DNA from 3 places in the Streptomyces sp. NPDC031111 genome. Region 3 is predicted to be linked to each of the others. Evidence: predicted binding sites of a transcription regulator. Region 3 holds the regulator's gene; each other region holds the start of a gene.
The links. Region 3 encodes HrcA, which represses chaperone genes, less so after heat shock. Its sites were predicted from a motif close to TTNGCACTCNGNNNNNCNGAGTGCNAA; they were not measured.

Region 1 (10,004 bases), on a different contig from region 3:
CGAGACCATGCAGTGGCTGCTCAGCGGCGACGGCGGCTACACCGACATCACGGGCACGTACAGCATCGACTCCGCGTCGAACGTCGAGACCTTCGCCTGGCTGAAGGACGAGCTGGTGGGCAAGGGCCTGACCGGTCCCGTCGCGCCCGGCAAGCTGAACCGGGCCGACGCGTTCGAGGCGTTCGCCGCCGGTGAGGTCGGCATGCTCAACGGGCATCCCTCGCTGATGGAGATGGCGGAGAAGAAGGGCGTGGAGTTCGGCATGGTGCCGACGCCGGGGGCCGAGGGCGAGAGCCCGGCCACGCTCGGCGTCGCCGACTGGATGATGGCCTTCAAGGAGAACGGCCACCGCGACGAGGTCGGCGACTTCCTCGACTTCGTCTACAGCGAGGAGAACGTGCTCGGCTTCTCCCGCGAGTACGACCTGCTGCCGGTCACCACCTCCGCGTCCCGGGCGATGGCCGCGTCCGACCAGGACAAGGACCTCAAGCCGTTCCTCGACCAGCTGGCCACCTCGGAGCTCTACCCGGTCGGCAACACGTCCTGGGCGGCGGTCAACGCGGCGGTGAAGAAGCAGATCGGCAAGGCGGTCGCCCCGAGCGGCAGCCCTGCGGGCGTCCTCGGTGGGCTCCAGGCGACGGCGACGCGTGCCGAGGCCGCGGAGTAGCCTGCGGGGCATGGACATGGGGGACGAGGCGGGCGGGCTGGGGCGGCGGGAGCGGGACATTCTCGCTCTGGAGCGCCGGGGGTTCTCCGGGCCCGGTGCGAAGGAACGCGCGATCCGCGAGCAACTGGGGCTCGCACCCGTGCGCTACTACCAGCTCCTCAACGCCCTCCTCGACGACCCCCGCGCCCTGGCCCACGACCCGGCCACGGTCAACCGCCTCCGCCGTGTGCGGGAGACCCGCCGCTCGGAACGTTGATCGCCCCCGCCGCCCCTTCCCATTCCCGTCCCTGGGGGCTGCGCCCCCAGACCCCCCTTCGGCCCTTCGGGCCTCGTCCTCAAACGCCGGACGGGCTGAACTACTCAGCCCCTCCGGCCCGGGGTCGGGACGGGAAGGGGCGGCGGGGGCGAAAAAACCCCGTCAGGCCATCCGCCCCGCCAGCTCCCGCAGCAGCCGTACGACCCCCGACGGCCCGTCGACCACCACGTCCGCCCGCTCCCGCAGCTCCGCGACCTCGTCACTGCCGCTGCACACCAGCAACCCAGGAACGCCCGCGGAGCGGAGCTTGTCGACGGCCGTGTACGCGGCGAGATCGCCCAAGTCGTCACCGGCGTACAGAACCGACTCCGCCCCGATCTCCCGCGCGTACTCCGACAACGCGACCCCCTTGTCCATCCCCGGCGGCCGCAGCTCCAGCACCATGCGACCGGGCTCGACGATCAGCCCGTGCCGAGCGGCGAGCCCGGCCAGCGGCTCGCGCAGGGCCTCGAACGCGGCCTGCGGATCGGTGGCCCGGCGCGTGTGGACCGCCACCGCCCGCCCGCCCTTCTCCTCGATCCACGTGCCCTGCCACGCGCCGACCCGGTCCAGCAGCCCCGGCAGTTCCGCGCGGGCGGCGGCCACACCGGGGTGCGGGGCGGGCGCGGTGACCGTACCGGTGACGGCCTCCCAGCGCTCGGCGCCGTAATGGCCGAGAACGACGAGGTGATCCAGTCCGGGGACGCCCGCGAAACCGCCGTGCCGCACCGCGACACCCGCCGGCCGGCCGGTGACGACCGCCACCGAGGCCACCTTCGGCGCGAGCGAGGCGAGTGCCGGAACCGCGTCCGGGTGCGCGCGGGCCTGCTCGGGATCGGCCACGATCGGCGCGAGCGTTCCGTCGAAGTCGAGCCCGATCAGCGCCTTCCCCGGCCGTGCGAGAAGGGCGTCCAGCCCTTCCCGCCCGGCCCGCGAGGTGAGGGTGTCCAAGGCGTTCGGGTCCGTGGAATCCGTATGGCTGCCCATACGCCCAACCTATCCGCGCCGGCGCCCGCGCACGCCTGTCCGACCGGCCATACCGGTCACCCGGGCGTTCCGTCCCGCAGCGCCTCCAGCTGCTCCAGGAACCACCGCGCCGGCGGCAGCGCGGTCGCCGCCGCGGCCAGGCGCTTGCTCCGGTCGGCGCGTTCCTCCGGGCCCAGCGTCAGGGCCTCGTGCAGGGCGCGGGCGGTGTCCACGGTGTCGTACGGGTTGACCGTGAGCGCGTCCTCGCCCAGCTCCTCGTGGGCGCCCGCCTCCCGCGACAGCACCAGCGCGCAGCCCGCGTCGGAGACGACGGGGACCTCCTTGGCGACCAGGTTCATGCCGTCGCGGATCGGGTTGACGAGCGCCACGTCCGCCAGCCGGTACGCGGCGAGCGAGCGCGCGAAGTCGTCCTTCACGTGCAGGACGACCGGCCGCCAGCCCGGCGTCCCGTACCGCTCGTTGATCTCCTCCGCGACCCGCTGCACCTCGGCGGTGTAGTCGCGGTACACGGCGAGATCCTGCCGGGAGGGGTAGGCGAAGGCGACGTGCACGACGCGCTCGCGCCACTCGGGGTGGTCGTCCAGGAGCTGCCGGTACGCCAGCAGGCCCCGCACGATGTTCTTCGACAGCTCGGTCCGGTCGACCCGGACGATCGTCCTGCGGGCGCCGCCGTCGGGGGCCGCGCCGATCTCCTCGCGCAGCGCGGCCATCCGCTCCTCGACGTCCGCCTCGTGGGACCGGGCGCGCAGGAAGTCCGCGTCGGCGCCCAGCCCGTGCACCCCCACCCGGGTGTCGCCCAGTCCGCCGGCGAACCGCTCGCAGCACGCGGTGAACGCGTCCGCCCAGCGGTGGGTGAGGAAGCCGAGCCGGTCGGCGCCGAGCATCCCGCGCAGCACCTGCCCGGCGATGTCGTCGGGCAGCATCCGGAAGTACTCCGGCGGCGCCCACGGCGTGTGCGAGAAGTGGCCGATGCGCAGGTCGGGGCGGAGCTCCCGGAGCATCCCGGGGACCAGCGTCAGGTGGTAGTCCTGCACCAGCACCGCGGCACCCGGCGCCGCCTCCTCGGCCAGCGCCTCGGCGAACGCGCGGTTGTAGGTCTCGTAGGACGCCCACTGGCGGCGGAACTCCGCGTCGAAGACCGGCTCCAGCGGCGTCTGGTACAGCATGTGGTGCACGAACCACAGCACCGAGTTGGCGATCCCGTTGTACGCGTCCGCGTGCACGTCCGCCGGGATGTCCAGCATCCGCACGCCGTCCTCGCCGGCGCCGCGCCGTACGGCCTCGCGGTCACCGTCGGACAGCGCGGAGCACACCCAGAGCGCCCCCGCCTCCGGTCCGATCGCCGACAGCCCGGACACCAGCCCGCCGCCGCCCCGTTTGGCGCGCAGCGAACCGTCGTCCGCCGCCGTGTACGAAACGGGCCCGCGATTCGACGCGACCAGCACCTGAGCACCCTGAGCAGCCTGCGTGACAGCCATACGCCTCAACCTAGCCCGGCCCCGGAGGGCTCAAACGCACGGTTCGGCCGTATACGGGTGAGGTCACGCCACCCGCCGCGCCTGGTACTCCGCGATCTCCGTCATCGGCGGCCGTTCCTCCGTGTCGACGGAGTACGTACGCGGTTCGAAGTTGTCGCCCGCGCGTTCGAACTGGGTCAGGGAGGGCCTGATCAGATGGCCGCGGGCCAGACGGAGCTGGGCGGTGCGGTAGATGGCGGCGGCCATGCGGCCGAGGGCCTGGCCGTCCTGGTGGCGGTGCCTGCGCACGCCGACGTCGACCTGGGCGAGGGCGTCCAGGCCGACCAGGTGCAGGGCGTCGACGAGCATGCCGAGCTCGACGCCGTAACCGACCGGGAAGGGGAGCTGCTCGAGGAGGGAGCGGCGGGCCGCGTACTCGCCGCCGAGCGGCTGGACGAAGCCGGCCAGCTGGGGCCAGTGCATGTTCAGCAGAGGTCGGGCCATCAGCTCCGTGACCCGGCCGCCCTGACCGGCCGCCGAGCCCAGGGGCCGGTCGTACATGGCCTTGACCAGCTGGACGTCCGGTTCGGTGAGCAGCGGGCCGACGATGCCGGAGACGAAGTCGGACGAGAACTCCCGCAGGTCAGCATCGACGAAGCACACGATGTCCCCGGACGTGACCAGCAGCGAGCGCCACAGCACCTCGCCCTTGCCGGGCACCGCCGGGAGCCGCGGCAGGATCGTGTCCCGGTGCACCACGGTCGCGCCCGCCGCGGCGGCCGCCTCGGCCGTACGGTCGGTCGAGCCCGAGTCGACCACCACCACCTCGTCGACCAGCGGCACCTGGACCACCAGGTCGTGCCGGATGACCGACACGATGTCGCCGACCGTCGCCTCCTCGTTGAGCGCGGGCAGCACCACGCTCACCGTCTGTCCCGTGGCGCGCTTCGCCGCCAGGATCCGGTGGAGCGGTCGGTCGGCCGCGGACCAGGAGCGGTCGATCAGCCAGCGCTCGACTTCTTCCAGCACGGTGCCCGGCTCCTCACTGGCCTGTGATCCATCTCGCGGTACGGACGACTATCTCAACCATGCAGGCCGTCGGTTACAGTCTTGAACAACGCCGATGACCATCGCATGCCGGGGTCACCGCGCGGACAACTGAACACCGCTCATCCAGAGGGGCAGAGGGATACGGCCCGATGAAGCCCCGGCAACCCTCCAGTCGGTTCTTGTCACACGGACGTGGCGAGGCTCCCGGCTAGGGAAGGTGCCAAATCCGTCTCACGGCGAGATGCGTCGTGAGGAAGATGAGGAGAAAGGGCCTCGCCTCCATGGCTGTGCAGACTGTTGCAAGCACCACCGATTCCGCAGTGGACCTCGGCCCCGCCGCGGCACTCTCCTGCCGCGAATGCGGTCACCGCGTCCCCCTCGGCCCCGTCTTCGCCTGCGAGGAGTGTTTCGGCCCGCTGGAGATCGCCTACGACTTCTCGGCCTACGACACCGAGGAGCTCCGCAAGCGGATCGAGGCGGGACCCGCGAACATCTGGCGCTACGCCCCCCTGCTGCCCGTCCCGGCGGACGTGGCCGGCAAGCCGAACCTCAACCCCGGCTGGACCAAGCTCGTCCAGGCCGACAACCTCGCCCGTGAGCTCGGCGTCGACGCCGGCAAGCTGTTCGTCAAGGACGACTCCGGCAACCCGACGCACTCCTTCAAGGACCGCGTCGTCGCCCAGGCCATCGAGGCCGCCCGCGCGTTCGGCTTCACCACCCTGTCCTGCTCCTCCACCGGCAACCTCGCCGGCGCGGTCGGTGCCGCCGCCGCGCGGGCCGGCTTCCGCTCCTGCGTGTTCATCCCGCACGACCTGGAGCAGGGCAAGGTCGTCATGGCCGCCGTCTACGGCGGTGAACTCGTCGGCATCGAGGGCAACTACGACGACGTGAACCGCTTCTGCTCCGAGCTGATCGGCGACCCGGCCGGCGAGGGCTGGGGCTTCGTCAACGTCAACCTGCGGCCGTACTACGCCGAGGGGTCGAAGACCCTCGCGTACGAGATCTGCGAGCAGCTGGGATGGCGGCTGCCCGACCAGATCGTCGTCCCGATCGCGTCCGGCTCGCAGCTCACGAAGATCGACAAGGGGCTCCAGGAGCTGATCAAGCTCGGCCTGGTCGAGGACAAGCCGTACAAGATATTCGGCGCGCAGGCGGAGGGCTGCTCGCCGGTGTCCACGGCGTACAAGGCCGGTCACGACGTCGTACGCCCGCAGAAGCCGAACACGATCGCCAAGTCGCTGGCGATCGGCAACCCGGCGGACGGGCCGTACGTCCTGGACATCGCGCGTCGCACGGGCGGTGCGGTGGAGGACGTGAACGACGAGCAGGTCGTCGAGGCGATCGGGCTGCTGGCGCGCACGGAGGGGATCTTCGCGGAGACCGCGGGGGGTGTCACGGTGGGCGTGACGAAGAAGCTGCTGGAGAGCGGGGCGCTCGATCCGTCTTTGACCACCGTTGTGCTCAACACGGGGGATGGTCTGAAGACGCTGGACGCCGTGGCCGGCACGGGGTTGACCGCGACGATTCGTCCCAACCTTGAGTCGTTCCGTGAAGCTGGGCTTGTCTGAGTGTCGTTCGGCTGCGGGCCGGTGGGGGCTGGTCGCGCAGTTCCCCGCGCCCCTGAGGGTGTTGTCCTGACCGGAGGTTTTGTTGTGAGCGTTACTGTTCGGATTCCTACCATTCTGCGTACCTACACCGGTGGGCAGGCCGAGGTGAGTGCCGAGGGGGCGACCCTTGGGGAGGTCATCTCGGATCTGGAGAAGAACCACACCGGGATCGCCGCCCGGGTTCTGGACGATCAGGGCAAGTTGCGTCGGTTCGTGAACGTCTACGTCAATGACGACGACGTGCGGTTCGAGCAGGGGCTCGAGACGGCCACCCCGGACGGGGCCGGCGTCTCCATCATTCCGGCGGTTGCCGGCGGCTGATCATTACCTTCGGTAATGACGGTTACCGAGCGTTTGGGACATTGCCCCCTCCGTGAGAGAAGCGGAGGGGGCAATTCCATGGGATTGAGCGCGGTAGAGTTGGGGAACGCGCTCCCGATCCACTGATCGGAAACACTAATTCCTGCCGCACGCCCGACTGGATGTAGCCAAAGTGTGGGCGCCTTTCGCGGCTTTTGTGACCTTTGTGTGGCCCGACTTGCCCTGAATTCATAGGAATTCTCGCCACATTCCGGACCGGTGTCGTCCAGATTTCTCGTCCGATTGACCTGTTGCAGACGGCAGTTGGACAGATACATTCAGCCGCGGTCGACGCGTTCCGGCGCACGCCCCCAACCGTTGGGGGGTGAGGTCTGACCCGGATCCGCGAAGTGTGGATCTGTGCAAGGGCCAGTAATAGGGGAGTTAGGCATGGCTCAGGGCACCGTCAAGTGGTTCAACGCGGAGAAGGGGTACGGCTTCATCGCGGTCGACGGTGGTGCGGATGTTTTCGTCCACTACAGCGCGATCCAGATGGACGGCTACCGCACCCTTGAAGAGGGCCAGCGGGTCGAGTTCGAGATCTCGCAGGGCCAGAAGGGCCCGCAGGCCGACATGGTTCGCGTCACCGCCTGAACGCGCTACCAGCCGCAAGCATCTTCTGCTGACGAAGGGCCCGCACCTCCCGGGGTGCGGGCCCTTCGCCGTGCCCGCGCGGGCGCACGGCGGGTGTTCGCGTGCGGCGGAGCGCGCCCCCGGACTACCCGGAGGCGCTTGCACTCGCATGGGTCGAGTGCTAATCATTGGCGTTAGCACTCTGAAGGTGAGAGTGACAACGTAAGGACCGGGTCGGTGAGGCCCGCGGGTCGTGTGGGGCAAGGAACCACGGGGCCGGCGAGCCGTCCGTCGCGGGCGCGGGCGCGGTCCGAAGGAATCACCCCCAGTCCTGGAGGGACCACTTCACATGGCCAAGATCATCGCGTTCGACGAGGAGGCGCGGCGCGGCCTCGAGCGCGGCATGAACCAGCTCGCGGACGCCGTCAAGGTGACGCTCGGCCCCAAGGGCCGCAACGTCGTCCTCGAGAAGAAGTGGGGCGCCCCCACGATCACCAACGATGGTGTGTCCATCGCCAAGGAGATCGAGCTCGAGGACCCGTACGAGAAGATCGGCGCCGAGCTGGTCAAGGAAGTCGCCAAGAAGACGGACGACGTCGCCGGTGACGGTACGACCACCGCGACCGTCCTCGCCCAGGCCCTGGTCAAGGAAGGCCTGCGCAACGTCGCCGCCGGTGCCAACCCGATGGCTCTGAAGCGCGGTATCGAGAAGGCCGTCGAGGCCGTCTCCGGTGCCCTGCTGGAGCAGGCGAAGGATGTCGAGACCAAGGAGCAGATCGCCTCCACGGCCTCCATCTCCGCCGCCGACACCCAGATCGGTGAGCTCATCGCCGAGGCCATGGACAAGGTCGGCAAGGAAGGCGTCATCACCGTCGAGGAGTCCCAGACCTTCGGTCTGGAGCTGGAGCTCACCGAGGGTATGCGCTTCGACAAGGGCTACATCTCGGCGTACTTCGCGACCGACATGGAGCGTATGGAGGCCGTCCTCGACGACCCGTACATCCTGATCGCGAACTCCAAGATCTCCAACGTCAAGGACCTGCTCCCGCTCCTGGAGAAGGTCATGCAGTCGGGCAAGCCGCTGCTGATCATCGCCGAGGACGTCGAGGGCGAGGCCCTGTCGACCCTGGTCGTCAACAAGATCCGCGGCACCTTCAAGTCCGTCGCCGTCAAGGCCCCGGGCTTCGGCGACCGCCGCAAGGCCATGCTCGGCGACATCGCCATCCTCACGGGCGGCGAGGTCATCTCCGAGGAGGTCGGCCTCAAGCTGGAGAACGCGACGCTCGACCTGCTGGGCAAGGCCCGCAAGGTCGTCATCACCAAGGACGAGACCACCATCGTCGACGGTGCCGGCTCGGCCGACCAGGTCCAGGGCCGCGTGAACCAGATCCGCGCCGAGATCGAGAACAGCGACTCGGACTACGACCGCGAGAAGCTCCAGGAGCGCCTGGCGAAGCTCGCCGGCGGCGTCGCGGTCATCAAGGCCGGTGCCGCCACCGAGGTGGAGCTCAAGGAGCGCAAGCACCGCATCGAGGACGCCGTGCGCAACGCCAAGGCGGCCGTCGAGGAGGGCATCGTCGCCGGTGGTGGCGTGGCCCTGCTCCAGGCCTCCCAGGTGTTCGAGAAGCTGGAGCTCGAGGGTGACGAGGCGACCGGCGCCCAGGCCGTGAAGCTCGCGCTCGAGGCCCCGCTGAAGCAGATCGCCGTCAACGCCGGCCTCGAGGGCGGCGTCGTGGTGGAGAAGGTGCGCAACCTGACCCCGGGTCACGGTCTGAACGCCGCGACCGGCGAGTACGTCGACCTGGTCAAGGAAGGCATCATCGACCCGGCGAAGGTGACCCGTTCCGCCCTGCAGAACGCCGCCTCCATCGCCGCGCTGTTCCTCACCACCGAGGCCGTCATCGCCGACAAGCCGGAGAAGGCCGCCGCGCCCGCCGGTGGCGGCATGCCGGGCGGTGACATGGACTTCTGAGCCTGACTCCTCAGGTTCGGACCCGGTCCGTCGGTACCGAGGGCGGCACTCCCTGCACGACAGGGGGTGCCGCCCTCGGGCGTTTCCGGCGGCGGACCGGGAGATCGTGGCGTACCGGTGGAATGCCTCGCTCTGCTTGCCGGTTGGGTTTGATGGTGCATTTAATGCATGCACACATACTGACCGGTATTCCATGAGTTCCATGAAGAGGAGCCCCCGTGACCGTCACCACCACGGACGCCACCGCCCGCGCCGGCGGGCTGCTGTCCCGGCCGGCCGTCATCAACGGTCTGACCGTTCCCAACCGCATCGTCATGGCGCCGATGACCCGGATGTTCTCGCCGGGCGGTGTCCCCGGCGCGGACGTCGTGTCGTACTACTCGCGCCGGGCCGCCGCCGGGGTCGGACTGATCGTGACCGAGGGGACGTACGTCGGCCACGAGTCCGCCGGGATGAGCGACCGGGTGCCCCGGTTCCACGGTGAGGAGCAGCTGGCGGGCTGGGCGAAGGTCGCCGAGGCGGTGCACGCGGCGGGCGGCACGATCGTGCCGCAGCTCTGGCACATCGGCATGGTCCGCGAGCAGGGGCAGGCGCCGTACCCGGAGGCGCCGGCGGTCGGTCCGTCCGGTGTGCGCACGGACCTCACCGAGGGCACCGGCAAGGCGATGACCGCGGCCGACATCGACGCCGTCGTCGCCGCGTTCGCCCAGGCCGCCGCCGACGCCGAGCGCATCGGCTTCGACGGCGTGGAGCTGCACGGCGCCCACGGCTACCTCATCGACCAGTTCCTCTGGTCCGGCACCAACCGCCGTACCGACGCCTACGGCGGCGACCCGGTGGCGCGTGCCCGGTTCGCGGCGGAGATCGTCGCCGCGGTCCGCGAGCGGGTCTCACCGGAGTTCCCCGTGATCTTCCGCTACTCGCAGTGGAAGCAGGACGCGTACGACGCGCGGCTCGCCGAGACCCCTCAGGAGCTGGAGGCCATCCTCGCCCCGCTCGCCGCGGCCGGCGTCGACGCCTTCCACGCCTCCACGCG
Region 2 (10,004 bases), on a different contig from region 3:
TGAGCGTCGTGCTCTCCGAGAGCGCCGGGCGGCTCACCCCGGGGCGCACCTGGGCCGACCAGGTCGCCGCCCGCCGTCCGCACGGCGTGATCCTCGTACTGTCCGGTCTCGACGAGTCCGGGCGGGCCCTGCTGACCAGCCGTTCCATCCCGTTCGTGGTGATGGACCCGGCCGGTGACCCCGGCACCGACGTGCCCTCCATCGGCGCGACCAACTGGCAGGGCGGACTCGCCGCCACCCGCCACCTCGTGGAACTCGGCCACACCCGGATCGGCGCGATCAGCGGACCCTCGCAGATGATGTGCAGCCGCGCCCGCGTCGACGGCTACCGGGCCGCCCTGGAGACCGCCGGACTCCCGGTGGACCCCGGGCTGATCGTGACCGGCGACTTCCACCACGAGGCCGGTTATCGGCAGGGCCTCGCCCTGCTGCGCCGCGAGGACCGGCCCACCGCGGTCTTCGCCGGCAACGACCTCCAGGCGCTCGGGCTGTACGAGGCCGCGCGCGAGCTGGGGCTGCGGATCCCGGAGGACCTGAGCGTGGTCGGGTTCGACGATCTGCCGGTGGCCCGCTGGGTGGGGCCGCCGCTGACGACCGTACGGCAGCCGCTGACGGAGATGGCGGAGGCGGCGGCCAAGCTGGTCCTCGACCTCGGCAAGGACGACGACTCTGCGGCGACCCGGGTGGAACTCGCGACGAGTCTGGTGGTGCGCAGCAGCACCGCGGCACCGGCGGGGGCGTGAGCCCTTCGAAAGTTTCGGACCGTCGGAAGTCTGAGAATTTCCCAAGAAAACTGTCCGGGGGACGCCCCTCGTAATAATTCGGACTTATGTTCCTGCCCGTGAGGGGACATGAGAAGAGCGACGGGGACGGCGGGGGCGAGGCCGAGGGTGCGGGCATACGCACCTGTCGGCGGGCGAAGGCGCTGAAGATCACCGGACTGGCGCTGGCGGGCGTGCTCGTCCTGGGCGCCGGAGCCGCCGGCTGGGTCTACTGGCAGCTCAACGACAACATACGCGGCGTCGACATCAACAGCGCACTGGGCGACGACCGCCCCGCCAAGGCCGTGACCACCCCGTCCCCCTCCGCGTCCGCCACGGCCTCCCCGCTGCCGACCGAGTCCCTGAACATCCTGGTGCTCGGCTCGGACTCGCGCAGCGGCGAGGAGAACCAGGCGCTCGGCGGCGGCGCCAGCGGTGGCGCCCGCTCCGACACCGCCATGGTCGTCCACCTCGACGCCGGCCGGACCGGCGCGACGGTGGTCAGCATCCCCCGCGACACCCTCGTCGACCGGCCCTCCTGCCCGCTGGAGGACGGGGAATCGACCCGTCCGGTGTCCGGCGCGATGTTCAACAGCGCGTACGAGGTGGGCGGACCGGTGTGCGCGGTGAAGACCGTCGAGTCCCTCACGGACGTCCGCATGGACCACTACATCGAGATCGACTTCGCCGGCTTCGCCCGCCTGGTCGACGCGATCGGCGGAGTCACCGTCACCACGGACGAGGACATCGACGACGACCGGAGCCATCTCACGCTGGAGGCCGGCACCCACCACCTCGACGGCAAGGACGCCCTCGCCCTGGCCCGCACGCGCTACGACGTCGGCGACGGCAGCGACCTCAACCGCATCGGTCTCCAGCACCAGTTGGTGAAGGCGCTGCTCGATCAGATAGCGGACGAGAACCTGCTGACCAGCCCCACCCGGCTGTACGAGGTCGCCGACACCGTCACCGGCAGCCTCACGACCGACACCGGCCTGGACTCACTGCCCGAACTGAGCCGCCTCGCGCAGAGCCTGCGGGACCTGCCGTCCGGAAACGTCACGACCCTCACCATGCCGGTCGTCCCGGCCCCCTGGGACCGCAACCGCGTGATCGCCGACGAGCCGGAGGCGGGGGAGCTGTGGGCGTCCCTGAGGTGAGCGTTCCCGTGTGTCTCAGCGCACCGGGTGCCCCAGCAGCATGGTCGGGGCGCCGGCCACGCGGGTCAGGAACACCGTGACGGACTCGGAGCCGTGGGGCTTGGGCAGGACCTTGCGCCGCAGCTCCTCCGGTTCGACCGCCGAGCCGCGCTTCTTGACGGTCAGGGTGCCGACGCCGCGCTCGCGCAGCAGCGCCTTCAGCTTCTTGACGTTGAAGGGGAGCACGTCGGTGATCTCGTAGGCGGTGGCGTACGGCGTGGTGTGCGGGGCGTCGGAGGTGACGTAGGCGATGGTCGGGTCGATCAGTCCGCCGTCCAGGTCCTCGGCCACCTCGGCGACCAGGTGGGCGCGGATGACGGCGCCGTCCGGCTCGTACAAGTACCTCCCGACCGGCCGGACTTCGGGGTCCGGGAGCGCGGTGTCGGGCGTCACGTGGATGCCGGCCTCGGCGGGCAGCAGCGTCGCCCGCCGTGCCCCCGGCGTCACGTCCCGGCCGAACCACAGCATGGCCTCCTTCACGTCCCCGCCGTCCGACACCCATTCGGCCGTCGCCTCCGCCGGGATCGCCTCGTGCGGGATGCCCGGCGCGATCTTCAGCATGCCGAGCGGCGCCCCGAGCGCGGCGGACACCGCCCACGACAGGGGAGGGGAGTAGGCCTCCGGATCGAAGATCCGGCCGCGCTTGGTCGAGCGCCGGGCCGGGTCCACGAACACGGCGTCGTGCCCGGCCGTGTCCACCTCCGTCACATCGGCCTCGCGCACCTCGATCAGATCGGTGAGACCGAGCGCGTCGGCGTTGGCGCGGGCCACCTCGCAGGTCAGCGGATCCCGGTCGACGGCCAGCACCCGGATCCCGGCGCGGGCGAACGCGATCGCGTCGCCGCCGATCCCGCAGCACAGGTCGGCGACGGACCGTACCCCCTTCGCCCGGAGGCTCTCGGCCCGGTGCGTCGCCACACTCGTCCGCGTCGACTGCTCCACCCCGTTCGGCGTGAAGAACATCCGCCGGGCGTCCTCCGCCCCGAACTTCGCCACCGCGCGCTGCCGCAGTCGCGCCTGGCCGAGCGCCGCCGAGACCAGTGCGGCGGGGTGCTCGCGGCGCAGCCGGGTCGCGACGGCCAGTTCGTGCGCCGGGTCGGTGTCGCGCACCTCGTCGAGGAGGGCGCGGCCTTCGGGGGTGAGGAGCGGGGCGACGTTCACCGGCTCATTGTGGGCCAGTCGACGGACCGTGCGCCTCCGGCCGCGGTGTCGGGCCGGGTTCCGGGCGGCGGACTGCGAGGATCCGGCAGCATGCGAGAAGTAGTACAAAACGATAAAAGGCGGACGCTGGGCGGTGTACGGGCCGGCCTCGCCGCACTCGCCCTCGCCTCCCTCGCCGCGGCCTGCGGCCAGGGCGGCACCGCGGCTCCGCCGGCCGGCGGCCAGCAGCCCCTCAAGGAGCCCGCGGCCCGCGCGCTCGACGCCTACGCCGGCCAGCTGCGCGCGGCGCACGCCGCGAGGGTCGCCGCCGCGAAACGCTGGGGCCTGAAACGCGTGCCGCTGACGGCCCCGGCGCCCCCGGCGGAGAAGCCGAGGATCACCACCCGCGACGGCTTCGAGGTGGACGGCCACCGCCGACTGGGGCTCCCGCCGGTCTTCACCACGGTCCCCACCGAGCGGAAGATCCTCTTCCTCACCATCGACGACGGCGCCGAGAAGGACCCCGCGTTCCTGCGGATGATGAGCGAGCTGAAGATCCCGTACACCGCCTTCCTCAGCGACTACCTCGTCAAGGAGGACTACGGCTACTTCAAGGAGATGCAGAACCGGGGCGTCGGCCTGCACAACCACACCCTCCGCCACCCCTACATGCCGGCCCTGTCCTACGCCCGCCAGAAGCGCGAGATCTGCGGCATGCAGAAGATCATCGAGAGACGCTACGGCGAACGCCCCACCCTCTTCCGCCCGCCCTACGGCAACTACGACAAGGCCACCCTGCGCGCCGCGAAGGCCTGCGGGATCACCCATGTCCCGCTCTGGAACGAGGAGGTCTTCGCCGACCACTGGGAGTACCGCGAGTGGGACCGCGACCTGCACCCCGGCGACATCGTCCTCAGCCACTTCCGGGGCCGCGAGGACTGGGAGGGCACGATGCCGGACATGATCCGCCGCTTCCTCGACAAGGCCACGGCGGAGGGGTACGCGGTCGCGCGACTGGAGGACTACCTGTGAGGCGCCGCGGCCCGCGGACCTGTCTCGCGGCGGGCGCCGTCCTGCTGGCCGTGGTCGCCGGATGCGGTCCGTCCGGCGGCACGGGGGACGGGGCGGGGCAGTCGCCCGGGGGCGGTCCGGCACCGGGGGACGGCGCGCTCCCGCCCGTCGTCGACCACGTGCCCACCCGCGACAAGGTCGTCTTCCTCACCTACGACGACGGCGCCGAACGCGACCCCCGCTTCATCGACCTGGTGCGCGAGCGCCGGCTCCCGGTCAGCCTCTTCCTCACCGACACGGTGGCCGGCCCCGGCTACGCCCACTTCGCCCGCCTGCGCTCGGTCGGCGCGAGCCTCCAGAACCACACCCTCGACCATCCCGCCCTGCGCGGTCTGCCCTACGCCGGCCAGCGCGCCGAGATCTGCGGCCAGCAGCGCAAGCTCCGGTCCCGCTTCGGCGTCCGCCCGCACCTCTTCCGCCCGCCCTACGGCACGTACGACACCACCACCCTGCGCGCCGCCGCCGACTGCGGCATCACGGCGCTGGTGCTGTGGCGCGTGACCCTGGAACCCGACGGCCACCTCACCTACACCGACGGCCCCCACCACCTGACCCCCGGCGACATCATCGCCGTACCGTCGGGCGAGGCCCCGCCCCTGTCGTTGACGGAACGGACGACACGGCTGCTGGAGGAGCTGGCGGAGCAGGGGCTGAACGTGGGCCGCCTTGAAGACCACGTAGGCCAAACCAGCCCGTCCGGCGTTTGAGGACGAGGCCCGTTCAGGGCCGAAGGGGGGCCTGGGGGCGCAGCCCCCAGAGGACGCTCACCACGACACCGGCAAGCCGCACCCAAGGGTGATCGCAACGCCCCCACCCCGCGACGCGCCGCGGGCAACTGGCACTCCGCTTGACCGAGTGCTAATCGCGGTCATAGTCTCAGGTCTGGCACTCCCCCCTGGAGAGTGCCAACACACGCGACGGGCAGGTCCGGCACCCGCGACGACGGATCCACCTGGTCGCCACCTCAGACAGTTAACCCCGTGAGATCTCCGAAGGGGGAGGTCGGATCGTGACGACCGCCAGCTCCAAGGTTGCCATCAAGCCGCTCGAGGACCGCATCGTGGTCCAGCCGCTCGACGCCGAGCAGACCACGGCTTCGGGCCTGGTCATTCCGGACACCGCCAAGGAGAAGCCCCAGGAGGGCGTCGTCCTGGCCATCGGTCCGGGCCGCATCGAGGACGGCAAGCGCGTCGAGCTCGACGTGAAGGTCGGCGACGTCGTTCTGTACAGCAAGTACGGCGGCACCGAGGTCAAGTACAACGGCGAGGAGTACCTCGTCCTCTCGGCCCGCGACGTCCTCGCGATCGTCGAGAAGTAAGGGAAATCCGGGGGTCACCCCGGACAACCCGACCTCGAAGCAAGCACTTTTGCTCGAACACTGCGCCCCTGGCCCCAGCATCCGACAAGGAGCCGGGCGGCCCAGGGGCGTAGTGATTTCACCCTAGATTTCCGAGAGGGCTCCCGCTGCCATGGCGAAGATCCTGAAGTTCGACGAGGACGCCCGTCGCGCCCTCGAGCGCGGCGTCAACAAGCTTGCCGACACGGTCAAGGTGACGATCGGCCCCAAGGGCCGCAACGTCGTCATCGACAAGAAGTTCGGCGCCCCCACCATCACCAACGACGGTGTCACGATCGCCCGTGAGGTCGAGATCGAGGACCCGTACGAGAACCTCGGCGCCCAGCTGGTGAAGGAGGTGGCGACCAAGACCAACGACATCGCTGGTGACGGCACCACCACCGCCACCGTGCTGGCCCAGGCGCTGGTCCGCGAGGGCCTGAAGAACGTCGCCGCCGGTGCCTCCCCGGCCGCCCTGAAGAAGGGCATCGACGCCGCCGTCGCCGCGGTCTCCGAGGACCTGCTCGCCTCGGCCCGCCCGATCGACGAGAAGTCCGACATCGCCGCCGTCGCCGCGCTGTCCGCCCAGGACCAGCAGGTCGGCGAGCTCATCGCCGAGGCGATGGACAAGGTCGGCAAGGACGGTGTCATCACCGTCGAGGAGTCCAACACCTTCGGTCTGGAGCTGGACTTCACCGAGGGCATGGCCTTCGACAAGGGCTACCTGTCGCCGTACTTCGTGACGGACCAGGAGCGCATGGAGGCCGTCCTCGACGACCCGTACATCCTCATCACCCAGGGCAAGATCGGCGCCATCGCCGACCTGCTGCCGCTGCTGGAGAAGGTCATCCAGGCCAACTCCTCCAAGCCGCTGCTGATCATCGCCGAGGACGTCGAGGGCGAGGCCCTGTCGACCCTGGTCGTCAACAAGATCCGCGGCACCTTCAACGCGGTCGCCGTCAAGGCGCCCGGCTTCGGTGACCGCCGCAAGGCGATGCTCCAGGACATGGCCGTCCTCACCGGCGCCACGGTCGTCTCCGAGGAGGTCGGCCTCAAGCTCGACCAGGTCGGCCTGGACGTCCTGGGCTCCGCCCGTCGCGTCACCGTCACCAAGGACGACACCACGCTCGTCGACGGTGCTGGCAAGAAGGAGGACGTCGAGGGTCGCGTCGGCCAGATCAAGGCCGAGATCGAGACCACCGACTCCGACTGGGACCGCGAGAAGCTCCAGGAGCGCCTCGCGAAGCTGGCCGGCGGCGTGTGCGTGATCAAGGTCGGCGCCGCCACCGAGGTGGAGCTGAAGGAGAAGAAGCACCGTCTGGAGGACGCCATCTCCGCGACCCGCGCCGCGGTCGAGGAGGGCATCGTCTCCGGTGGTGGCTCCGCTCTGGTCCACGCCGTCAAGGTCCTCGAGGGCAACCTCGACAAGACCGGCGACGAGGCCACCGGTGTCTCCGTGGTCCGCAAGGCCGCCGTCGAGCCGCTGCGCTGGATCGCCGAGAACGCCGGCCTGGAGGGCTACGTCATCGTCTCCAAGGTCGCCGAGCTCGAGAAGGGCAGCGGCTACAACGCCGCCACCGGCGAGTACGGCGACCTGGTCAAGGCCGGCGTCATCGACCCGGTCAAGGTGACCCGCTCCGCCCTGGAGAACGCCGCCTCCATCGCCTCCCTGCTCCTCACGACCGAGACCCTGGTCGTCGAGAAGAAGGAAGAGGAGGAGCCGGCCGCCGCCGCCGGTGGCCACGGCCACGCCCACTGACGACGTAAGGTCGCCAGAACCTGAGTGAAGGCCCGGCACCCCCGGAAACGGGGTGCCGGGCCTTCGCCGTACCCGCTCGCGGAACCGCGCCACGGCCGACGGGGTCTTTCCACACAGCAGTCGGAGCAGGAGGGGGAGGATGGGGATGAACCAGGTGCTCTACGGGGAACGGTCCCGGAACCCGCTGGCGCGCACCGTGGAACTCACCGAGGGCGGCCTCCGCAGAGGATTCTGGACCACCCCGCTGGACGAGCTGAACCTCGGCGCCATGGCAGACGCCTTTCTGCGGGGGAGCTGGCTCGGCGGCGGTGGCAGCGAACGCCCCCTGTCGTCCCTGCCGCAGGACCGCGGCGTCGTCCCGGTCACCCGTGCGACCGGCACCACCACGCCGCTGAAGACACGTCAGGCCGCCGAGTTCGCCCGCGCGCTGGGCGAACTGGCGGTGCGCAGGTGCGGAGGCCCGGACCAGGTGACCGCTCTCGCCGCGCGGGCGCGGGCCGAGGGCGTACCGCTGTGGATAGCGCGCCGGTTCGCGCCGGGGCCCGCCGGACCCGTGACCGTCTGCGTGGACCGGCGCTCGGTACGCGTGGACGTCTGGGGCCCGCACGCTCCCGCCGTACGCCTCAGGGCACCACGCGGTTACGTCCCCGACGCCTCCGACCGGGCGGGCGGCCTGGTCCTGACCGTCGGTGACATCACCGCGGGGCTCGAACTCCGCAAGAAGCTCCGCAAGTCCAAGAGCAGGGTGGAGATCCGCCTGCCCGACCGGCAGTGGACGCTGCGCCGCGAGAACGCGGTGAGCTCGTCGCTGCTGCGCGACGGCACCCGGATCGCACTCCTGACCCGACCGCCACGGGGCTCGGCCCCCGCCCCCGGCACGGTGCTGCTGCCGCTGGCCGACATCCACCACGAGAGCCCCGACCCCCTGGACGCCGTCATGGCCCACGCGGTCGCGGTCGCCTTCGGCCTCGGCGACACCACCGGCACGGCCAGGTTCCGCGCCGCGAACTCCCGCCGGGACACGGAGGACGACATCTGGGACCGCCCCTGGTTCAGCAACCTCGGCAGGAACAGCGAGGACAACGAACCCGGCGGCGGCGACGGCTGGGGCAGCGACGGCGGAGACGGCGGCGACGGGGGCGGCAGCGGCGGCGACGGCGGGGGTGGTGGCGACGGGGGAGGCGGTGGAGGGGGCGGCGACTAGGCGGGCACCGCCACCACCGCCCAGACGGTCCCGCCCGGCGCACCCGGCCTCGGGGCGACACCCCGCGCGTCACTGACCTCGATGCGGATCCGGCTGGTGACGCCGAACCACGCCAGCCGCAGCCAGGCGTCCCGCCCGGGCACCCGTCCGTGGCGATCCTCAACGTCCCGTCCGCCCAGTGGGCGGCGTTCGTGCGGATGGCCGCGGGCGCTTGAGGCCAACGAGGGGCGGTGGGAAGGCACTTGTGCCCTCACCGCCCCTCACTCATGCCCGAAGGGCACTGCTCTCCTCACTGCGACCAGTGGGAGGATGCCTGGATGCCCAAGCCGATACGGACGAGCCGTCGCACATGGGTTGCCGCGTGGGTGGTGCTGTGCGCGGCCGGCCTGGCCGCCACCGCCGGACTGAACGCCTCCTCGGCACCGGAACCGCAGCCCGAGAGGCCTGTCAGCGCCGAGTGCGCCGAGTACGTCGCGGACGTCGAGAGGCTACTGGCCGAGGCCCAACAGGAAAGGGAGGGTGATGGAGTGCTGGCCTTGTCCCGAGTCCAGGTCGGAGCCGAGGACGACTGCGCCGACGAGCTCCGCGACCACCTCCGTGGCGATCGATGAGGCGCGGTACACGGCTCGCCGTGATGGCGGGACTGACCTGCGTCGGTGCCGTGGCGATCATTGCCGTGGGCACCACGTCGGAACCGGAACCGGAACCGAAGCCGCAGCCCGCACCGCCGCGGGTGTACTCCTCCTGCCTGGCGGCCGACACCGCGCCGATGCCCGCGGACGACGACCCGTGCGACGGCCGGTGAAGAACGACTGAGTCAGCGTCGCCTCACTGTCAGTGGGACCCGTTAGCTTCGGGTCATGTCGATCACCGCACAACTGCGCGACTCGGTGAGGCTGCCGGGTGGGGGCGCACTGGTCAACGGCTTCGCGTTCGAAAGTCGTGGGGACGGTTCGTGGCGAGCCCTGCTGAGGAACGGGCATGAGCTGGAGGTCTACGACCTCCGGGAGTTGTTCGAGGGGGAGCGTGCGCCGGCCGCCGTCTTTCCCCTTCCCTGGCCCAGGTGGGACCACGGCGTTCACTCGGTGAGCCCCGACGGCACGTTCGCGGTGTTCTCGGGGCAGCGCTCGGTACGGGCCATGGGCCGGGGCGGGGAGACGCTGTGGGAGTACCGGCACGGCTGCTGGGGCCCCGAGCTCGGGCACGCGCACACGGGGGACGAGCAGGAGGTGTGCCGTGGTCTCGAGCACGGCTCCTGCCGGGTCTCGGACGACGGCCGGCTCGTATGGGCGCATGTCGTGGCCGAGCCCGAGCCGGGTGACTGGCAGGAGCGCTGGGTCGTCCTGGACGCCCGCGACGGACGGGAGTTGGCGTCGCTGCCGCTGGACAGCGCGGCGGCCGGTTCGCACCACCTCTCCCACCCGGACGGCGTCCACATGGGACTGAGCATCGGCATGGGCCAGGACGGCATCCTGCTGCACTGGGCGCGCTGGGACGGCGAGAAGCTCACGGCCTGGGACGTGAACGAGGACCT
Region 3 (10,004 bases):
CGCGTCCCGGGGATAGCTCTCCGCCCGCATCCCCCGGGGCAGGTCCCACCCCACGATCCGCCGGGCCAGCTTCTCCACGACCAGCTGCGACGTGTGCCCGCCCCGGTTCTCCCGCACGTCCACGACCAGCCCCTCGCGCAGCACCTCCACCCGCAGGTCGCGATGGATCTGCGCCCACCCGGGCGCCTGCATGTCGGGGACGTGGATGTACCCCAGCCGCCCGCCGGACTTCTCCAGCACGTACGCCCGCCGGTCGGCGACCCACGCGTGGTACCGCAGCGGCTCCTCGTCGGCGAGCGGCACGACCACCGCGTGCCGCGGCTCCCCGCCCCCGGCGGGCGAGACCGTCAGCTCCACCGGCTTCCCCGCCGTCCCGACCAGCAGCGGCGCGGGTCCGGTCACCGGATCGACCGGCTGCCCGGCGACGGCGACGATCGCGTCACCGGGCCGGACGGCGACACCGGGGGCCGCGAGCGGGGACCTGGCGTCCGGGTCGGAGGTCTCGGCGGGCAGAATGCGGTCGACCCGCCAACTGCCGTCCTCGTGCCGCGAGATGTCCGCGCCCAGCAGTCCCTGCCGCGCCCCGTCGCCGTATCCGCCGCGCGGCGTGACGTACGCGTGCGAGGTACCGAGCTCGCCCTGCACCTCCCACAGCAGGTCCACCAGGTCGTCGTGGGTGGCGAGGCGGTCGAGGACGGGGCGGTACCGGTCCAGGACCCCGTCCCAGTCGACGCCGCTCATGTCGGGACGCCAGAAGTTGTCCCGCATGATGCGGCCGTTCTCGTCGAACATCTGCCGCCACTCGACGGCCGGGTCGATGAACTGCCGCACCCGGCCGAGGTCGACGGAGACGTTCGTGTCGCTGTCGTCGTCGCCTGAGGCGCGCCGGTCGCTGGGGACGACCTTCAGCCGCCCGTCGGTCCACAGCAGCACCCGCTTGCCGTCGCCGCTGACCTCGAAGTGGTCGGCGTCCACGGCCAGGTGCTCGACGCGCTGCTGGGCGAGGTCGTAGCGCTCCAGGTCGGTCTTGGGGTCCGGGTCGTCGGGGTTGGCGCGGGAGGCGCCGAGCACACCGCGCACCGGGTGCCGCAGCCACAGCACCCCGTCCTTGGCGGCGCGCAGGTTGGTGTAGCGGGCGGCCTCCACCGGGAACGGCACGATGCGGTCGGCGAGGCCGTCGAGGTCGATGCGGGTGGTGGGAGTGCCCTCGCTGTCGGGGGTCTCGTCCCGGTCCGGTGTCTCGAAGGGGCGGCCGTGGCGCTGCGGCCCGAACGGGGACGGGGTGGTCGCCGCGAGGGTGATCAGATACGGGCGTACGCCCTCGACGAAGGCCAGGTCGAAGACGTGCTCGTCGTAGACCGGGTCGAAGGAGCGGGTCGACAGGAACGCGAGGTGCTTGCCGTCGAGGGTGAAGGCGGGCGCGTAGTCCTGGAAGCGCAGCGGGGTCGCCTCGGTGACCGACAGGTCGGTGGTGTTGGCGAGTTTGAGCTGGCTCAGCGGGCGCGGGCCGGGGTGGGACCAGGCGAGCCAGGCGGAGTCGGGCGAGAAGACCAGCCCGGAGACGTCGCCGTCCTGACTGCGGTCGACCTCCCGGACCTCGCCGGTCTCGCGCTCGACGAGCAGGACCCGGCCGTCGTGGGAGGCGATGGCGGCGCGGCTGCCGTCGGGTGCCATGGCGAGCCCCACGACCCGGCCGAGCTGTCCGGCGGCGATCCGGCGCGGGGTCGCGCCGGGGGCGAGTCCGGTGGCGGGGGCGAACTCCAGGGCGTCGTCGCCCTCGGCGTCCGTCACCCACACCACCCACTCCTCACCGTCCGCGCGGAAGACGCGGGGCCGCCGGGCCCGTACGCCCGGGGTCGCGGCGAGCGCGCGGGCGGGGCCGGAGCGGTGGGTGACCCAGTGGACCGTGCCGCGGACGCAGACGGCGCTGCCGCGCGCGGTGTGGTCGGGGGACGCGGAGCCGAACCAGCGGGCGGCGTTCACCGGGAACGGCTGGAGGTCGACGCGCTGCCCGCCGAGCCGGATGTCGAGCCGGCGCGGCTCGGCCCCGTCGAGGTCGTCCAGCAGCCAGAGTTCACCGGCGCTGGAGTAGACGACCCGGGAGCCGTCGCCGGCGGCGTGCCGGGCGTAGAAGCCCCCGAGCGGGGTGTGCCTGCGCAGGTCGGAGCCGTCGGCGAGGGACGAGTACAGGGCGCCGGTGCCCTCGTGGTCGGAGAGGAACGCGATCCGGTCCCCCACCCACAGCGGGTACTCGATGTTCCCGTCCAGGTCCTCGTGCAGCCGTACGAACTCGCCGTCGCCCTCGCGGTCGATCCACAACTTGCCCGCCGTGCCGCCGCGGTAGCGCTTCCACCAGGCGGCCTCGCGGCCCATCGGCGCGGAGAGCAGCACGGTGTGCGGTCCGTGGGCGACGTCGCCGACGGGGCCGTACGGCAGGGTGGTTGCGGGTCCACCGTCGAGGGGGACGGCGCGGGCCCAGGTGCGGCGCAGGCTGGCCTGGCCGTGGGTGCTGAGCGCCAGCACCCGTCCGTCCGCCGTCCAGCCGCGCACCTGCGTCTTGAGGCTCCCCCAGTGGGTCAGGCGTCTGGCGGGGCCGCCGTCGACGGGCGCGATGTGCACCTCGGGCGCGCCGTCGCGGGTGGAGGTCCAGGCGACGGTGGTGCCGTCGGGCGAGATGCGGGGCTGGGTCACCGGCACGTTGTCGGCGCTGACCCGCCAGGCCCGGCCGCCGTCGAGCGGGGCGAGCCACACGTCGTCCTCGGCGGTGAAGGCGACCAACTCGCCGTGCAGATGCGGGAACCGGAGATATGCGGTGGATGCGACCGATGCGGGCTGTGTCACCCGATCACCCTATGCACGTGGAGGCGGCCTGGACAGAGGTTTGGATCACTTGCCCTCGACGGGGCGACAGGAGGGGTACTGCTCGCACCACACCGTCGTCGTGACGGTCACGGTGACGGTGGGGTCCGGTCCGCGCCGGGTGGGCTCGCCCACGCGCGGCGGGCTGGTGGAGTCGCAGTTGCCGAGGCCGTCGACCCGGAACCACTGCTTCCCGTCCACCTTCGCGGTGATGTCGCCGCGTACGCAGGAGCCGTTGACGGCGTGGGTGACCTTGCCGGTGACGGTGATCTCCTTGCCGTCCTCCGTCTCCCCGTCGCAGTCGACGGTGGCGACGGTGTTCTCGCCCTCGCGGTCGCCGAAGGACGCGGTGCAGGTGAGCCAGCGTACGCCGGCCTTCTGCCGGTTGAGCTCCTTGGTCACGGTCTCGTCGGTCGTGATCGCGACGGCCGCGGAGCCGAGTCCGCCGCCCTCGCATGCCGTGATGCCGCCGATGGCGGCCGCGACGAAGCCGGCGGCCGCGGCCGCGCGCGTAACCCTTTTCATCGCCCCCATGAACCGCAGCCTGCCACCGTCCCCGGCGGGGGCGGTAGACCGCATACGGTCACATACTTCCTTCGCCCCCGCCGCCCCTTCCCGTTCCCGTCCCTGGGGGCTGCGCCCCCAGACCCCCCTTCGGCCCTTCGGGCCTCGTCCTCAAACGCCGGACGGGCTAAAACTTAGCCCCTCCGGCGTTTGAGGAGCGGGGGTCCGGGGGCGGAGCCCCCGGGGTCGGGACGGGAAGGGGCGGCGGGGGCGGAAAAAACCTCGGGTCAGGACCAGCGACCGGTACGGCCCAGCAGCAGCGCCGCCGCCGCCGTACCCGCCGTGGACGTCCGCAGGACACTGCGCCCCAGCCGGTAGGCCCGCGCCCCGGCCTGCTCGAACACCGCCAACTCCTCCGGGGAGACGCCCCCTTCGGGCCCGACGACCAGCACGATGTCCCCCGAGGCGGGCAGTTCGGCGGTCGCCAGCGCCGACGTACCACTCTCGTGCAGCACCGCCGCGAAATCCGCCTCGGCGAGAAGTGACGCAACCTGCTTGGTCGTCGCCGCGTCCCCGACCCGGGGAAACCGCACCCGGCGCGACTGCTTGCCCGCCTCCCGCGCCGTCGCCCGCCACTTGGCGAGGGACTTCAGCCCCCGCTCGCCCTTCCACTGCGTGATGCAGCGCGCCGCCGACCACGGCACGATCACGTCGACGCCGACCTCGGTCATCGTCTCCACGGCCAGCTCGCCCCGGTCCCCCTTGGGCAGCGCCTGGACGACGGTGAGCCGGGGGAACTCCTCCGGTTCCTCGACGACTTGACCGATCCGTACGATCAGCCGGTCCTTGCCCTCGGTGCCGTCCACCTCGCCCTCGGCCCAGCGGCCCGCGCCGTCGGTGAGGACGACGCCCTCACCGGCCCTCAGCCGCTTCACGGAGACGGCGTGCCGTCCCTCGGGGCCGTCGAGCACATGGCGGCCGGCGCCGTCCGTGTCGAAGTGGTCGACGACGAACACGGGAGCGGTCATCGGGCGCCTCCCTCCGACAACGCTGTCCGAGCGGCGGCGAGTTCGGCGGCCAGGACCTCCACCAGCTGTCCGGCGGGCAGTTCGCGGGCCATCCGGTGGCCCTGTCCGGCCCACAGCGCCAGCCCCTGCGCGTCCCCGGCCTTGGCGGCGGCCTTGCGCAGCGGCGAGGTGAGGTGGTGGACGTCCGGGTAGGCGGCGGGCGCGTACGGGCCGTGCTCGCGCAGGAAGCGGTTGACCAGGCCGCGGGCCGGCCGACCGGAGAAGGCGCGGGTCAGCTCGGTGCGGACGTACAGGGGGTTGGTCAGCGCCTGCTTGTGCAGGGCGTTCGCGCCGGACTCGTGGGCGGCGAGGAAGGCGGTGCCGAGCTGGGCCGCGGCGGCGCCTGCGGCGAGCACGGCGGCGATCTGGCCGCCGCGCATGATGCCGCCGGCGGCGACGACCGGGATGCCGACGGCCTCCCGGACCTGGGCGACGAGGGACAGCAGTCCGAGGCCGGAGCCGTCCGCCTCGGGGACGTCTCGGTGGGTGCCCTGGTGGCCGCCGGCCTCGACGCCCTGCGCGATCACCGCGTCGGCGCCGGCCCGCTCCACGGCCCGGGCCTCCTCCGCGGTGGTGGCGGTGACCAGGGTGTAAGTGCCGACGCGGCGCAGGGAGTCCAGTACCTCGCGGGCCGGCACACCGAAGTGGAACGACACCACCGGCACCGGGTTGTCAAGCAGCACGGCGAGTTTGGCCTCGTAGCCGTCGTCGCGGCCGCTGTCCGGGTCGCCGAGCTCGGTCTCGTACCAGGAGGCCTCCCCGGCCAGCTGGTGGGCGTAGACGCCGACGGCGGCGGGGTCGGCCGTCTCCGGCTGCGGCAGGAAGAGGTTGACGCCGAAGGGCCGGGAGGTGAGTCCCCGCAACTGCTTGATCTCCTGGTACATCCCGTCCGCGGTCTTGTACCCGGCGGCGAGGAAACCGAGCCCGCCCGCCTCGGACACGGCGGCGGCGAGCTGCGGCACGGAGACACCGCCCGCCATGGGGGCCTGCACGATCGGGTGCGGGAAGAGATCGGTCAGTACGGAGGACATGACCGCATGTTGTCACGTCCTCCGACCAACACCGAATCCACCCTTCCTCTTGGCATAAGCCACTTTTCGAGGAAGGTCAGCGCCCGTTGAACGCGTCCTTCAGCCGCGAGAACAGGCCCTGCCGACCCGGCTGACCGTGCCTGCCCGGGGGCCAACCCCCGGACCCCCGGCAGCAGGCCACCCCAGCGCGGGCACCGGCCGGTCAGCGCCCGTTGAACGCGTCCTTCAGCCGCGAGAACAGGCCCTGCTGACCCGGCTGGAACTGTCCCTGCGGGCGCTCCTCGCCCCGCAGCTTGGCCAGTTCGCGCAGGAGGCGTTCCTGTTCGGGGTCGAGCTTGGAGGGGGTCTGGACCTCGACGTGGACGATGAGGTCGCCCCGGCCGCCGCCGCGCAGATGCGTGACGCCGCGGCCGTGCAGCGGGATCGACTGGCCGGACTGGGTGCCGGGCCGGATGTCGACCTCCTCCATGCCGTCCAGCGTCTCCAGCGGCACCTTCGTGCCGAGCGCCGCCGCAGTCATCGGGATGGTGACCGTGCAGTGCAGGTCGTCGCCGCGCCGCTGGAAGGTGGGGTGCGGGAGTTCGTGGATCTCCACGTACAGGTCACCGGCGGGACCGCCGCCGGGCCCGACCTCGCCCTCGCCGGCCAGCTGGATCCGGGTGCCGTTGTCCACACCGGCCGGGATCTTGACCGTCAGGGTGCGGCGGGAGCGGATGCGGCCGTCACCGGCGCACTCCGGGCACGGCGTGGGGACGACGGTGCCGAAGCCCTGGCACTGCGGGCAGGGGCGGGACGTCATGACCTGGCCCAGGAAGGACCGCGTGACCTGCGAGACCTCACCGCGGCCGCGGCACATGTCACAGGTCTGCGCGGTGGTGCCCGGAGCGGCACCCTCGCCGTTGCAGGTGGTGCAGACGACGGCCGTGTCGACCTGGATGTCCTTGGTCGTGCCGAACGCGGCCTCGTCGAGCTCGACGTCGATGCGGATCATCGCGTCCTGGCCCCGGCGGGTGCGCGAACGCGGCCCGCGCTGCGACGCCGTGCCGAAGAACGCGTCCATGATGTCGGAGAAGTTGCCGAAGCCGCCGGCCCCGAAGCCGCCCGCGGCGCCGGCGCCGCCGGCCTGGGAGAGCGGGTCGCCGCCGAGGTCGTAGACCTGCTTCTTCTGCGGGTCCGACAGCACCTCGTAGGCGGCGTTGATCTCCTTGAACCGCTCCTGCGTCTTGGGATCGGGGTTGACGTCCGGATGCAGCTCGCGGGCGAGCCGCCGGAAGGCCTTCTTGATCTCCTCCTGCGACGCGTCGCGGCGCACGCCGAGTACGGCGTAGTAGTCCGTGGCCACTACGACTCCGCCAGGATCTGTCCGACGTACCGTGCCACTGCGCGTACCGCTCCCATCGTTCCCGGGTAGTCCATGCGGGTCGGTCCGACCACGCCGAGCTTGGCAACCGCCTCGCCGCCCGAACCGTAGCCCACCGACACGACGGACGTGGAGTTGAGTCCCTCATGGGCGTTCTCGTGACCGATACGGACGGTCACGCCCGGATCCTTCGCCTCGCCGAGCAGCTTGAGGAGCACGACCTGCTCCTCCAGCGCCTCGAGAACGGGCCGGATCGTGAGGGGGAAGTCATGTCCGAAGCGGGTGAGATTGGCGGTGCCGCCGATCATCAGCCGCTCCTCGTTCTCCTCGACGAGCGTCTCCAGGAGAGTGGAGAGCACCGTCGAGACCGTACCGCGGTCGTCCGCCTCGAAGGCCTCGGGGAGGTCCTCCACCAGGCTCGGCACGTCCGCGAACCGGCGGCCCGCGACCCGGCTGTTCAGCCGCGCCCGCAGATCCGCCAGGGAGGACTCGCCGAACGGCGCCGGGCAGTCGACCATGCGCTGCTCGACCCGGCCGGTGTCCGTGATCAGCACGAGCATCAGCCGGGCGGGCGCCAGGGACAGCAGCTCCACGTGCCGGACCGTCGAGCGGGTCAGCGACGGGTACTGCACGACGGCGACCTGCCGGGTCAGCTGCGCGAGCAGCCGCACGGTCCTGGCCACCACGTCGTCGAGGTCGACGGCGCCCTCGAGGAAGTTCTGGATGGCCCGCCGCTCGGGCGGGCTCATGGGCTTGACGCCGGCGAGCTTGTCGACGAACAGCCGGTAGCCCTTGTCGGTGGGGATGCGCCCGGCGCTGGTGTGCGGCTGGGCGATGAAGCCCTCGTCCTCCAGGGCCGCCATGTCGTTGCGCACGGTGGCCGGGGAGACGCCGAGGTTGTGCCGCTCGGTGAGCGCCTTGGAGCCGACGGGCTCCTCGGTGCCGACGTAGTCCTGGACGATGGCGCGCAGCACCTGAAGTCTGCGTTCACTGAGCATCGCGCACACCTCCAGAAGCCTTCCGCGCGGTAACGTCCCTGGCACTCTTCGCACGCGAGTGCCAGACTTCCCCGGCCCAGTGTACGGCCGGGGGGTACGCCCCGGGCAAGGCCGGTCCCGCGCCGCCGCGCCGGGTGGCCCCGTCCCCGATAGCGTCCCGTCATGACCGTGACTTGGGAAGAGTCGGGATGGGAGCAAGTGGCCTCCGGTGTGGGCCGGTGCCGGCTGCCGGGGTGGGACTGCACGGCGGGGCTCGTGGTGGGGGCGAGCGGTGTGCTGCTCGTCGACGCGGGCTCCGGTCTGGGCGAGGGCGCACGGTTGCGGACGGAGGCGCGGGCGCTCGCCGGTCGCCGTGTGACACATCTCGCGCTCACCCATCCGCACTTCGACCACGTCCTCGGGGCGGGGGCGTTCGCGGGCGCGGAGGTGTTCGGCGCGGTGGGCATGGACACGGTACTGACGGCCCGCGGGCGCGAGGAACTGCGCGCGGACGCGGTGCGCCACGGGCTGGACGCGCGGGTGGCGGAGGAGGCCGTGGACGCGCTGGTCCCGCCGCGGCACATGGTGAGCGGCGAGTGGACGCTCGACCTCGTCCTGGACGGCGGCCGGCAGGTGCTGCTGGCGAACGTGGGGCCCGGTCACACCGCCCACGATCTCGCGGTGCTCGTCCCCGGCGACCCGGAGGTGGTCTTCTGCGGCGACCTGGTCGAGGAGTCGGGTGAACCGCAGGCCGGCCCCGACGCCGTACCGTCCCACTGGCCGGCCGCGCTGGACCGGCTGCTGGAGCTGGGCGGTGAGGACGCGCGGTACGTCCCCGGTCACGGCGCGGTGGTGGACGCGGCGTTCGTACGGCGCCAGCGCGACGTCCTGGCGGCCCGTTTCGGCGTGTCGGACTGATCACGGCCGGCCCGCTCCTCGTATCGTCATCAGAATGCGCCAGTACTCCGCCGATCTGACCCCTCCGTGGAAGAAGCCGCAGCCGGTACCGGAGGTCGCGGCCGAGCCCGGCCTGGTGGTGGAGGAGCCCGGCACGGGCTTCTGCGGCGCGGTGATCCGCTGCGAGGCCGGCACGGTGACCCTGGAGGACCGCTTCGGCAAGCACCGTGTGTTCCCGCTGGAGCCCCGGGGGTTCCTGCTGGAGGGGCGCGTGGTGACGCTGGTGCGGCCGGCCGCGGGTCCTCGGCGGCCCGCCCGTACGGCATCGGGGTCGGTGGCCGTTCCCGGCGCGCGGGCGCGGGTCGCTCGCGCGGGGCGCATCTATGTCGAAGGGCGGCACGACGCGGAGCTGGTCGAGAAGGTGTGGGGCGACGACCTCCGGATCGAGGGGGTGGTCGTCGAGTATCTGGAGGGTGTCGACGACCTGCCGTCGATCGTGGCCGAATTCGCGCCCGGGCCCGACGCGCGTCTCGGCGTGCTCGTGGACCATCTGGTGCCGGGCTCGAAGGAGTGGCGGATCGCCGAGTCGGTGACGAGTGAGTACGCGTTGGTGGTGGGGCACCCCTATGTCGACGTCTGGGAGGCGGTGAAGCCGTCGTCGGTGGGGATCGCCGGGTGGCCGCGGGTGCCGCGGGGGCAGGACTGGAAGACGGGGGTGTGCCGGGCGCTGGGGTGGCGTGTGGCGAACACGGGGGAGGCGTGGCAGCGGATCCTCGGCTCCGTCCACTCCTACAAGGACCTGGAGCCCCAGCTCCTGGGCCGCGTGGAGGAACTGATCGACTTCGTCACGACCTGATTTTTCTCCGCCCCCGCCGTCCCTTCCCGTCCCGACCCCGGGGGCGCTGCCCCCGGACCCCCGCTCCTCAAACGCCGGAGGGGCTGAATTCAGCCCGTCCGGCGTTTGAGGACGAGGCCCGAAGGGCCGAAAGGGGGGTCTGGGGGCGCAGCCCCCAGGGACGGGAACGGGAAGGGGCGGCGGGGGCGAAAACGCTCGGGTCAGTCGACCAGATCCCGCACCACCGCGTCCGCGAGCAGCCGCCCCCGCAGGGTGAGGGCCGCGCGGCCCTCCTCGTACGGGCCCGGGGCCAGCAGGCCGTCCTTCAGGGCGCGGCCCGCAGCCGCGAGCCCCTCCGCACGGAGGAGCGACAGCGGAACCCCCTCCACGAGCCGAAGCTCCAGCAGAATCCGCTCCACCCGCCGGTCCTCGTCCGCCAGGACCTCCCGCCCCGCCCCCGGCGACCGCCCAGCC

Region 1: the regulator HrcA is predicted to act here: its motif matches at 7,155-7,181, upstream of groL (chaperonin GroEL).
Region 2: the regulator HrcA is predicted to act here: its motif matches at 5,007-5,033, upstream of groES (co-chaperone GroES).

Annotation. Positions count from the first base shown of each region.
Region 1 covers NZ_JBVIGS010000009.1:142,546-152,549, forward strand. The annotation lists gene ACZ470_RS20150 (extracellular solute-binding protein) at 1-667, shown strand, start outside; gene ACZ470_RS20155 (DUF3263 domain-containing protein) at 678-923, shown strand; gene otsB (trehalose-phosphatase) at 1,086-1,949, opposite strand; gene ACZ470_RS20165 (alpha,alpha-trehalose-phosphate synthase (UDP-forming)) at 2,006-3,427, opposite strand; gene ACZ470_RS20170 (glucosyl-3-phosphoglycerate synthase) at 3,491-4,435, opposite strand; SAM riboswitch class I at 4,573-4,720, shown strand; gene thrC (threonine synthase) at 4,738-6,024, shown strand; gene ACZ470_RS20180 (ubiquitin-like small modifier protein 1) at 6,109-6,384, shown strand; gene ACZ470_RS20185 (cold-shock protein) at 6,814-7,017, shown strand; gene groL (chaperonin GroEL) at 7,346-8,968, shown strand; gene ACZ470_RS20195 (NADH:flavin oxidoreductase) at 9,187-10,004, shown strand, end outside.
Region 2 covers NZ_JBVIGS010000002.1:344,183-354,186, forward strand. The annotation lists gene ACZ470_RS05320 (LacI family DNA-binding transcriptional regulator) at 1-743, shown strand, start outside; gene ACZ470_RS05325 (LCP family protein) at 830-1,921, shown strand; gene ACZ470_RS05330 (THUMP-like domain-containing protein) at 1,937-3,121, opposite strand; gene ACZ470_RS05335 (polysaccharide deacetylase family protein) at 3,212-4,132, shown strand; gene ACZ470_RS05340 (polysaccharide deacetylase family protein) at 4,129-4,878, shown strand; gene groES (co-chaperone GroES) at 5,181-5,489, shown strand; gene groL (chaperonin GroEL) at 5,641-7,266, shown strand; gene ACZ470_RS05355 (hypothetical protein) at 7,406-8,470, shown strand; gene ACZ470_RS05360 (hypothetical protein) at 8,467-8,613, opposite strand; gene ACZ470_RS05365 (hypothetical protein) at 8,788-9,081, shown strand; gene ACZ470_RS05370 (hypothetical protein) at 9,078-9,275, shown strand; gene ACZ470_RS05375 (hypothetical protein) at 9,331-10,004, shown strand, end outside.
Region 3 covers NZ_JBVIGS010000001.1:602,977-612,980, reverse strand. The annotation lists gene ACZ470_RS02685 (S41 family peptidase) at 1-2,841, opposite strand, end outside; gene ACZ470_RS02680 (hypothetical protein) at 2,887-3,393, opposite strand; gene ACZ470_RS02675 (16S rRNA (uracil(1498)-N(3))-methyltransferase) at 3,651-4,391, opposite strand; gene ACZ470_RS02670 (nitronate monooxygenase) at 4,388-5,461, opposite strand; gene dnaJ (molecular chaperone DnaJ) at 5,664-6,803, opposite strand; gene hrcA (heat-inducible transcriptional repressor HrcA) at 6,803-7,819, opposite strand; gene ACZ470_RS02655 (MBL fold metallo-hydrolase) at 7,982-8,716, shown strand; gene ACZ470_RS02650 (DUF3097 domain-containing protein) at 8,751-9,551, shown strand; gene hemW (radical SAM family heme chaperone HemW) at 9,752-10,004, opposite strand, start outside.